Regions from separate parts of the Bacillus sp. HSf4 genome, predicted to be linked through region 1. Evidence: riboswitches for the same ligand, from Rfam matches in the RefSeq annotation. Region 1 holds a riboswitch; each other region holds the start of a gene.

Region 1 (3,274 bases):
CCGTTTCTCGTCCTCATATAAGTGAGGATCTGTTCGGCGTCAACAGACATGGCGTCCTGCTTTCTCGGCAGGAGCGACAAATTGACCGTACCGTCTTCTTTTACTTTGATCACCCTTGCTGTCAGCCTCTCTCCAAGCCTCGGCTCTTCTTTTCTTTCAGATGAATGGATAAAGCCTCTTATGCCTTCATCGGAAATCAAAAAAGAGCCTGATGCGATCAAACGGTATACTGTTCCTGTCATCTCCTTGTTCATTAAATCGTCCGAAGCTTTGTGAAAAAGCTCGCTCATCTTGTCTTCCGGAGCAGGTTTGGCAAACATTCTGCCGTGGCTTGTGATCTTCAGCATGCAGTACAGCCTGTCCCCTTTTTGAGGCCAGACAGATTCATAAGGCGGAAGATGTTCGGTGGCGACAAGCGCATCCTTTGTGAGCCCGACATCGACGAACACCCCCATGTCGCTGACGGCATCCACGACTTCCACCCAATCGTAGTGATCAGCGCTGATGATCGGTTTTCTCATCGTAGCCGCCAAGCGCCCCTCATGATCGACATACACAAAAACGTCGACTTCTTCCAGATCTTCTATATCCGCGGTGACCTCGCTGTGATGGAGGAGAATCGATTCATCTCCGTCCGTCAAAAAGTACCCGTAGTCGGCTTTGTGATCTATTTGCAAAGTTAATTGCTGTCCCGGTCTCATATTGATTCTTCCTTTCTTCATGCACCTGTTCTATTGATGTATTCCTCCAATGTTCAAATTATTGCCAGATAACGGCCAGGCAAAACCGTACCATATTGGAAGTTTCACCTTATTCTACTATAATTGACTCATAAGTAAAATGGATGGAGGTTTTCACATGGCAAAAGAAAGCTCATTTGACATCGTCTCAAAGGTTGAACTCCCTGAAGTTCAAAACGCAATTCAAACCGCTCTGAAAGAAATCGGCACACGCTATGATTTCAAAGGTTCAAAAAGCAGCATTACGCTTGAAGGAGACGAGCTTGTCCTTGTCTCAGACGACGAGTTTAAAATGGACCAGCTGAAAGATGTCCTCGTCGGCAAGCTGATCAAGCGGAATGTCCCGACAAAGAACATCGAATACGCAAAGCTTGAGAACGCTTCAGGCGGAACCGTCAGACAGCGGGGCAAACTGGTTCAGGGGATCGATAAAGACAACGCAAAGAAAATCAACAATCTGATCAAAAAATCTGGGCTGAAAGTCAAATCCCAAATTCAGGATGATCAAATCCGGGTAACCGGAAAAAACAAAGACGATCTCCAGCAAATCATCGGCTTAGTCAAAGAAGCAGACCTTCCGATTGATGTTCAATTTATAAATTTTCGATAAATTCTCAATTTACTGTTGATTATTCCCCCGATTTTCGGTAAATTGAGTTAAAGTATTCATCACACAATTGAATAGCTGTTCTTATCAAGAGAGGCAGAGGGACTGGCCCGATGAAGCCTCAGCAACCGGTGAATGAATATTCATGACCAAGGTGCTAAATCCAGCAAGCAGTCTGCTTGGAAGATAAGAAGACCGACATTGTCGCTTAAAAGTCTTCTTATCAGAAGACTTTTTTATTTATCAACATGTTCAAGGGGGAAAACAATGGGTTTTTTGGATGATATAAAACACAACATTTTAATCGCCGACGGTGCCATGGGGACGCTCCTTTATTCTTACGGAATCGACCGCTGTTTTGAAGAATTGAATATATCAAAGCCCGATGAAGTTAAACGCGTCCATGAAGCATACGTCCAAGCAGGCGCCGACATTATTCAAACGAACACGTACGGTGCAAACTTCATCAAGCTGTCCAGATACGGCCTTGAAGACGAAACGAAGCAAATCAACGAAAAAGCCGTCCGCATCGCCCGTTCTGCCGCCGGTTCCGCGTATGTTTTCGGAACGCTCGGCGGAATCCGGACGTTTAATAAAAACACGTATTCACTCGATGACATTAAACGGAGCTTTCGCGAACAGCTTTACCTTCTATTAAATGAGGAGCCTGACGGGCTTCTTCTGGAAACCTATTATGATTTGGAAGAAGCGCGCGAAGTGTTGAAGATTGCCAGAAAGGAAACAGACCTGCCGATTGTTCTGAATGTCTCCATGCATGAGGAAGGTGTTCTTCAAGACGGAACACCGCTCAGCGACAGCTTAAAGCTTTTGGCTGATCTCGGAGCCGACGTGGTCGGCATCAACTGCCGCCTCGGTCCCCATCATATGATCAAAGCGCTCGAAGAAGTGCCGCTTTTGGAAAACGCCTACCTTTCCGTCTATCCAAACAGCAGCCTTCCATCCCTTGTTGAAGGTCGCCTCGTCTATGAAACTGATGACCAATATTTCAGAGACAGTGCGAAGGAATTTCGCAACCAGGGCGCACGAATCATCGGCGGATGCTGCGGTACGACGCCGCACCACATCAGAGCGATGGCTGAAGCGGTCAAAGACCTTCCGCCCGTCACCGAAAAACATGTCAAAATCAAAAAGCAAGCGCAAGCGGCCGTTCAACAAGAAAGAACAGAGCCCGCACTGGACGAACTGGCAAAAGAAAAACGATCGATCATCGTTGAACTGGACCCTCCTAAACAATTAAACTTTGAAAAGTTTCTCCGCGCAGCAGAGGAATTAAAGGCGGCGGGAATCGATGCCCTGACCTTGGCGGACAACTCGCTTGCGACTCCGCGGATCAGCAATGTCGCCTGCGGGGCGCTGTTAAAGCAGCGGCTCGATATGAGGTCACTTGTCCATATCACCTGCAGAGACCGCAACCTGATCGGCCTGCAGTCTCATTTAATGGGCCTTGACACCCTCGGGCTGTCCGATGTGCTGGCGATCACCGGCGATCCGTCGAAAATCGGCGACTTCCCGGGCGCCACCTCCGTCTATGACTTGACGTCATTTGATTTGATCGGCCTGATCAAGCAGTTCAATGAAGGTTTGTCCTATTCCGGGAAACCGCTCGGCAAAAAAACGAACTTTTCTGTCGCCGCCGCCTTCAATCCGAACGTCAGACACATTGATAAAGCGGTCAAACGGATCGAGAAGAAAATCGACTGCGGCGCCGACTATTTTATTTCCCAGCCGGTCTACTCGGAGGAACAGCTCATCAAGATTCATGAGGAGACAAAGCATCTTGAGACACCGATCTACATCGGCGTCATGCCTTTGACAAGCAGCAGGAACGCGGAGTTTATTCATAATGAAATTCCCGGGATCAAGCTGTCGGATTCGATCCGCGAAAAAATGGCGCTTGCCGGAAATG
Region 2 (3,274 bases), 1.5 Mb from region 1:
ACCGTTTTGTCCGGTAAGACGCTGGATTCCGTTGTAGCCAAAAGCGAGCTCCAGTACCGAGTTGGTTTGGCTGCTTCCGATATAAGGCCGCGAACTTTCCGGCTGGCTGTCGACGATGACCGCCCAGGAAACGGAAACACCTGCCAGAACGATAACTGCTGTGATAAGGGAAACGATTTTTTTGCGAATCGTCGTCTTTGCTGCCATCAGGTAAAATAGCATGAATGCAGGCAATACCATATAAGCTTGCAGCATTTTGACGTTAAAGCCGACGCCGACCATACAGAAGGCTCCGAGCAGCCATCCGATTTTTCCTTTGCGGACGGCTTTAAACAACATCCATGTTGCGATCATCAAACAAAGGACGAGAATGCTGTCAACGTTGTTTGTATGGCTGACGGCAACGGCAATCGGTGTACATGCCATCACGAGAGCCGCTATTCTTGCCGCCGTTTTTCCGAAGGTCGGTTTTACAATAAAGTACAAGAGTGATACAGAGATCACTTCAGCAATCGCTTCGGGCAGAACGACGCTCCAGCCGTGCACGCCGAATACGAGAGCGAACAGTGTTTGAATCCATAATGCGACAGGCGGTTTATCAACCGTTACAAAGCCTGCCGGGTCAAAAGATGCGTAAAAGAAATTATGAAAGCTTTGGGTCATACTCTCAACGGCCGCCGTATAGTAGGCGTTGTCTGTGTCGTTATTCCAGATGCCGTAAAGGTTTAAACATGCAGATAATGCGAGAATCAATACAAGAAAGATATCAATTTTCCTTTTCTTTTCCATTATTCGGTCACCTCACTTACATGCATTATAGAAGCCAAATATGATCAAACTATGAACAAATCAAGAAGGATTTTTAAATTGTAAAAACGCGGGCAAAAAAAAGAGACATACCGATTACGGTATGTCTCAAACGCGTGTTTTTATTTCCACACATCTTCTGCAATGTCAATTACATGGCGCAGTTTTTCCCACTGCTGTTCTTCCGTTAAAAGGTTTCCCTCTTCCGTTGAAGCGAAGCCGCACTGCGGACTCAGGCAGAGCTGGCTCAGATCAACATAGCGGGAAGCTTCTTCAATACGGCGCTTGACGGCTGCAGGGTCTTCAAGCTCTCCAAACTTAGAAGTAATTAAGCCGAGGACGATCTGTAAATCTTTCCGTTTGACGTAACGAAGCGGTTCAAACCCGCCGGAGCGTTCATCGTCAAATTCCAGGAAGAGTCCGTCAAGGTTCAGTCCGTCGAAAATCGTTTCCGCGGCCGCGTCGTAGCCGCCTGAGGCCACATATGTCGAACGGAAGTTTCCGCGGCAAATATGCATGGTGACGGTCAAATCATCAGGGCGTCCGTCAAGCGCTTCATTGATCGTTTTGGCGAAGGATTCACGCAGTTCATCAGGCTGGCGTCCGAACGCTTTGATTTGTTCGTGTCCCTTTTCAGAGAAAAATACGGACCAAGCTGTGTCGTCAAGCTGCAGATAGCGGCAGCCTGCATCATAAAACGCGTCGATCGCTTTTTTGTAAGCTTGGGCCACATCATGATGGAACTCATCCAGATCCGCGTACGGGCTTTCATCAAGCTTTCCTCTGAAAAACAGCATATTCGGGCTCGGAATTGTCATTTTCGCCGTATGGTCTCCGGCAATACGATGAAGAAAACGATAATCGTCAAGCATTGGATGATTCGTAAAATCGACTTTGCCGGTCACTTTTATGCCGCGCGGTTTTGTTACTACATTGTGAAATTGAATTCCCTTGTCCGCTGTATAACCCTCTACACCGTCAAGGCCCTCCAGAAAGTCGAAGTGCCACCATGAGCGGCGGAATTCGCCGTCTGTCACGGCTTGAAGCCCAATCTCTTTTTGTTTTTCAACGATGCGCTTGATCTCTTCGTTCTCGACTTCGCGCAATTGTTCAGTGGTGATTTCACCGGACGCTTTTTGAAGGCGCGCTCTTTTCACAGGTTCTGACCGCAAAAGGCTGCCCACTTGATCAGCCCGGTACGGCCCCTTTTTTTGATTTGGCGTTTGTGACAGTTCAGCTGCTGGATTTGTCATGATTGATCCCTCTTTCTGTTTTGGTAACATAAAAAAGCTCTTCCTGATAAGGAAGAGCTTGATAGACAATCTCCTCCTTATCTTCAAGAACGCGAATACGCTCTTAAGGATTTAGCACCATTCTGTCATAGACAGCGGTTGCCGGGTTTCACAGGGCCAGTCCCTCCACCACTCTTGATAAGGAAAACCTTTTTTATGCGATTTTTATAATAATTTTAATATTAATACTTTTTATGAAAATGTCAATGGTATTTGGCAAAAATCTCTCTGTTTAGGTATTTTTCCATACCGTTTGATATTTTTCATTTTCCTCTGCAGCCATTCGTTCCATTCGAGGTTTGCTTGATGTCTTCGGATTGGACAGCATCGTATAAATGTCTATGGCCTTGAATGATATTAAATCGACTCAAGGTGTGATTTTTTCTGAAAAGCAGTTGTGAGAACGTTCAACAAGGTGATGCATCAAAGGCTTCATATTGAAGTGTGTTATCTTTCAATTCCAGGTTTGCAAAATACGTATGAATCAAATGGTCCATTTTAAACATCTTTGATTTATAGATTGTGGGAAAAACACCGGATCAATGGGTTTTCGACAAACTGCCTTCAGGCGGTATTTCTTCAGATATTTATCATATCCCGGAAACAGAAAAAGATGATCACAATCGATATTTGAAAGCGTTTTCTAAATTGTGTTCAACTACCATATTTCCGGTCGCTTTAAAAATATAATAGAACTAAGGTCTCGGGATAGAAGGGGGGATTAGATGAAAAATAAATTAAAAGACGTTGTTCAGCATTTAGTGATGAATCGTTCTTCTACGGTCGATTGGATCGAAAAAGAGATCAGCCAAAATAAAAGTGCAATTTGCAGCCATATTAGACAGCTGAATGACTACATTGGCAAGCAGAAGCTGGATTTGATTCAAATTACCCGAGAAGACGGCCGCATTTTGATCTCTGACAAAACGCGGGAATACCTTTATATCATGCTGAAAAAGGCAACATTTGTTGAACTGGACTACATTCCGCCGGAACTGAGAACGGGCCTGATCGTCATTAAACTCTCCACAAATCCGGCCCGTGATTCTTTAAAAGAGCTGGCTGACTTTGCAGCGGTCAGCAAAAATACGATGCTCCATGATATGAAGGCCGTCAAGGAATCTTTGCGAAACGAATCGCTGGATTTGCAATATTCGAGAAAAGACGGTTATCAG
Region 3 (3,274 bases), 460 kb from region 1:
AATGAAAGAAACGGCGATACGATCCATACTTTCAGCATCGTTTTGACCACCTGTTTATGAAAAACATTGCCGCCGTTTTTTGCCATTCCCATTCCTATTATAGAAGATGATGTCACCTGCGCGAGCGGAACCGGAAGACCGAAAATTGAGCTGATCATCACAAGCCCGGCTCCGGTGCTTGACAGAAGGATCCCCTCTCCTTTTGAGAATCTGGTGATCTTTTTGCCGTTTGTTTCAAGTACGCGCCGGCCCAATAATAGGGCGCCCAGTGCGACGAACAGCCCGCCGTACAGCGTTCCTTCGCCAACTGTCAAAACATGCGCCGCCACCAGAGGGCCGACAGCGTTTGCGACATTGTTCATTCCCGCTGAGAAGGCCTCAAAAAATCCGCTGATGAGCAGAAGGACCGCCAAAATTTTCGCTTTGTTCCCTGAAGCGGGACGCTTTATCGCTTTTTTCATGATCTTTGCCATGGCAAATGTAAAAGTAAAAGCGGCGATTGGAACGATAACCCAAAACATGACGATGACAAGCAAAGATTTGACATATAAAATTTGATAGGCGACACCGACGCCGACGACAGATCCGACTGTCACCTCACTTGTCGAAAGCGGAATGCCGAGAACGTTTGCGATAAAGAGCGACAAAGCGGCTGATCCGATGATAATGCAGACGATTTCCAGCGTGATCACCTGTTCGGGAATAATACCCGAGCTGATCGTCTTCACGACGTTTCCGCCGCCGATGACGGCACCTGAGAGAACGCCGGCCGCACAGATCAAAAGCGCGTGAAGCTTCTTTTTGACCGCTTCCGATCCGTAGGCGATGCCCATTGAAGCGGCGGCCCCGCTTGCTCCAATGTTCATCGCAAAAAACATGCTAAATAAAATGGCGGCAAGTTCCATAACTCATCTCCTTACTCGTGCAGTCCGCATTCGGTTTTGTTTAAGCCGTTCCATCGTCCGGAGCGGAGATCGTCCATCGTAAAGGCAGGAGAGGTGCACGGCGCACAGCCTATGCTCGGATAGCCTTGGTCGTGAAGCGGATTATACGGCAGATCGTGTTTTGTGACATATCTCCAAATATCCTTCCACGTCCAATGGATGAGCGGACATACTTTGATGGACTTGAATTTCTCGTCTTTGTTTAAGAAGTTCGTCTTTCTGCGTCCTTCGGATTGTTCGCGGCGAAGGCCAGACAGCCATGCCGGATAGCCGGAAAGCACCTCGCGGAGAGGAATGATCTTCCGCATTTCACAGCAGGAATTCGGGGCGGTCTTCCAAAGTTCATCCCCGTATTGTTCAGCTTGCTGTGCGACGGTAAGCTCCGGTTTTTTCATCACAATCTGGAGGCCGGGATATCGTTCTTTGACAGCGTCTATCGTTTCATACGTTTCTTTAAAATGAAGGCCTGTATCAAGGAAGACGATGACAGCGTCTTTTTTCACCTTGTAAATCAAATCGATCAGGACAATTCCCTCAATTCCGAAGCTGCATGCATATACGAGCTGATCTCCGTAATGGCCGTACGCCCATTTCAGGACGGACAGTGCTCCTTTATATGAATCATCTTCTTGAAAAGAGATGGTCGGTTCTTCCCATGTACTGTAAGTAAAAATTGTCGGTTCCCCCTTTTTTCGCCAACAAAAAAACGGCTTCCAGCAGAAAAAAACTGTGAAAACCGCCTCTAGTTTGTCTAGTCAGCTATTTCAATCTTATTTTTTCATTTTTTTCAATTTGAATGACCTTGCCGTCTTGAACAACGAATGTGATCGATCCGTAATTCATGTCCTTCAGCATGTCTTTCATTTTGATGATCGCTTTTTCGAGCTGCTCATCTGTTTTCACTCCTAGCTCCTCCTCTGCCCCGTAAAAATTAAAATCTTTCTTCCAAATTTGAAAGAAAGATGAGGAACTTCTCATATTCCTTATCTCTCAAAATGAGGGCATTTTGCTGGAAGTAGCACCTTACGTCTGCACGCAGGTTGCCGGGTTTCATCGGACCAGTCCCTCCACCGCTCTTGATAAGTTTGCTTTTGTTATTTTAAAATTTTAGCACAATTCGAATAAAAGTCAACCCGACTTTTTTGATAGGATTAATAAAAATAAAAAATGATACGTTTTTCCTATTTCTGAATCTGAAAAAAGAAACAAAAAAACCGTTCCCCATTTCAGGGGACACGGCATCGGTCACATTTCCATCCAGGATGTTGATTCAGGATTGACTTTCCATTCTTTCAGCTTGACGGCATCCGCTTCTTTGATCATACCTTCGGCAAGCGCAGCTTCCGTCAAGGTGTCATAATCGGTGAGTGTATAATAGGCGATACCTGCCTCACCAAAAGCGGCGGCGGCTTTGTCGAGGCCGTATGTGAAGATCGCGGCGACGCCGAGCACCTCACATCCGGCTTCTTTCAGCGCGGCGGCGGCTTCAAGCACACTTCCTCCTGTTGAAATCAAATCTTCGATCACAACGACTTTTTGGCCATTACTTACGGCCCCTTCGATTTGATTTCCTTTTCCGTGCGCCTTCGGCTTGCTTCTGACATAGCACATCGGCAGCTGCAGCCTGTCAGCGGCCAGCGCAGCATGCGGAATACCCGCTGTCGCCGTTCCGGCGATCATTTCCGCTTCGGGAAATTTGTCTTGTATCAATTCGGCAAGGCCGGAAGCGATGGTGTCGCGCACTTCGGGGTATGAAAGTGTCAATCGGTTGTCGCAATAGATCGGCGACAGGATGCCGCTTGCCCATGTGAACGGCTCATTCGGCCTCAGGAAAACCGCTTTGATTTTTAATAGATGGTTGGCTATCTCTGTTTTCATGCCTTGATTCCCTCCCATTGAAACGCTATTTTCTGATAGGCTGCGACCGGATCCGGCGCCTTTGTGATCGACCGGCCGACAACGATCGCCGAAACGCCTTTTTCCCTTGCGTATTCCGGCGTCGCTACTCTGACTTGGTCATTGGTATTGTCATCTGCCAGGCGGATTCCCGGTGTGACGGTCAGAAAATCAGGAGCTGCAGCCTGATAAATGCGCTCAGCTTCATGTACGGAGCAGACGACCCCGTCGAGCCCGCTTTGTGCAGCCAATCTGCTGTAGTGAAGCACAGCCTCCTCAAGCGGCGCTTCGATCAAGAGTTCGCTTGTCAGTATGTCTTGGGACGTGCTGGTCAGCTGGGTCACCGCGATTAATGACGGCCGTTTTTCTCCGGCAGGGGTTCCGGCTTCAAGGCCTTCCACCGCAGCTTCCATCATCTGCTTTCCGCCGGCGGC

The links. A riboswitch is a leader RNA that binds a small molecule or an ion and turns the genes downstream of it on or off. The one in region 1 is predicted to bind S-adenosylmethionine.
Region 2: it holds a riboswitch for S-adenosylmethionine, as region 1 does, so the genes downstream of both, P3X63_RS21660 (5-methyltetrahydropteroyltriglutamate--homocysteine S-methyltransferase) here and P3X63_RS06480 (bifunctional homocysteine S-methyltransferase/methylenetetrahydrofolate reductase) in region 1, are expected to answer to the same signal.
Region 3: it holds a riboswitch for S-adenosylmethionine, as region 1 does, so the genes downstream of both, P3X63_RS08910 (YezD family protein) here and P3X63_RS06480 (bifunctional homocysteine S-methyltransferase/methylenetetrahydrofolate reductase) in region 1, are expected to answer to the same signal.

What each region holds. Positions count from the first base shown of each region.
Region 1 is NZ_CP120679.1:1,278,326-1,281,599, reverse strand. It holds gene P3X63_RS06490 (CvfB family protein) at 1-701, opposite strand, end outside; gene P3X63_RS06485 (YajQ family cyclic di-GMP-binding protein) at 859-1,350, shown strand; SAM riboswitch class I at 1,429-1,540, shown strand; gene P3X63_RS06480 (bifunctional homocysteine S-methyltransferase/methylenetetrahydrofolate reductase) at 1,615-3,274, shown strand, end outside.
Region 2 is NZ_CP120679.1:4,199,071-4,202,344, reverse strand. It holds gene P3X63_RS21665 (glycosyltransferase family 39 protein) at 1-789, opposite strand, end outside; gene P3X63_RS21660 (5-methyltetrahydropteroyltriglutamate--homocysteine S-methyltransferase) at 930-2,090, opposite strand; SAM riboswitch class I at 2,135-2,244, opposite strand; gene P3X63_RS21655 (BglG family transcription antiterminator) at 2,825-3,274, shown strand, end outside.
Region 3 is NZ_CP120679.1:1,742,975-1,746,248, reverse strand. It holds gene P3X63_RS08920 (sulfate permease) at 1-905, opposite strand, end outside; gene P3X63_RS08915 (phosphoadenylyl-sulfate reductase) at 917-1,618, opposite strand; gene P3X63_RS08910 (YezD family protein) at 1,704-1,817, opposite strand; SAM riboswitch class I at 1,925-2,030, opposite strand; gene pyrE (orotate phosphoribosyltransferase) at 2,190-2,822, opposite strand; gene pyrF (orotidine-5'-phosphate decarboxylase) at 2,819-3,274, opposite strand, start outside.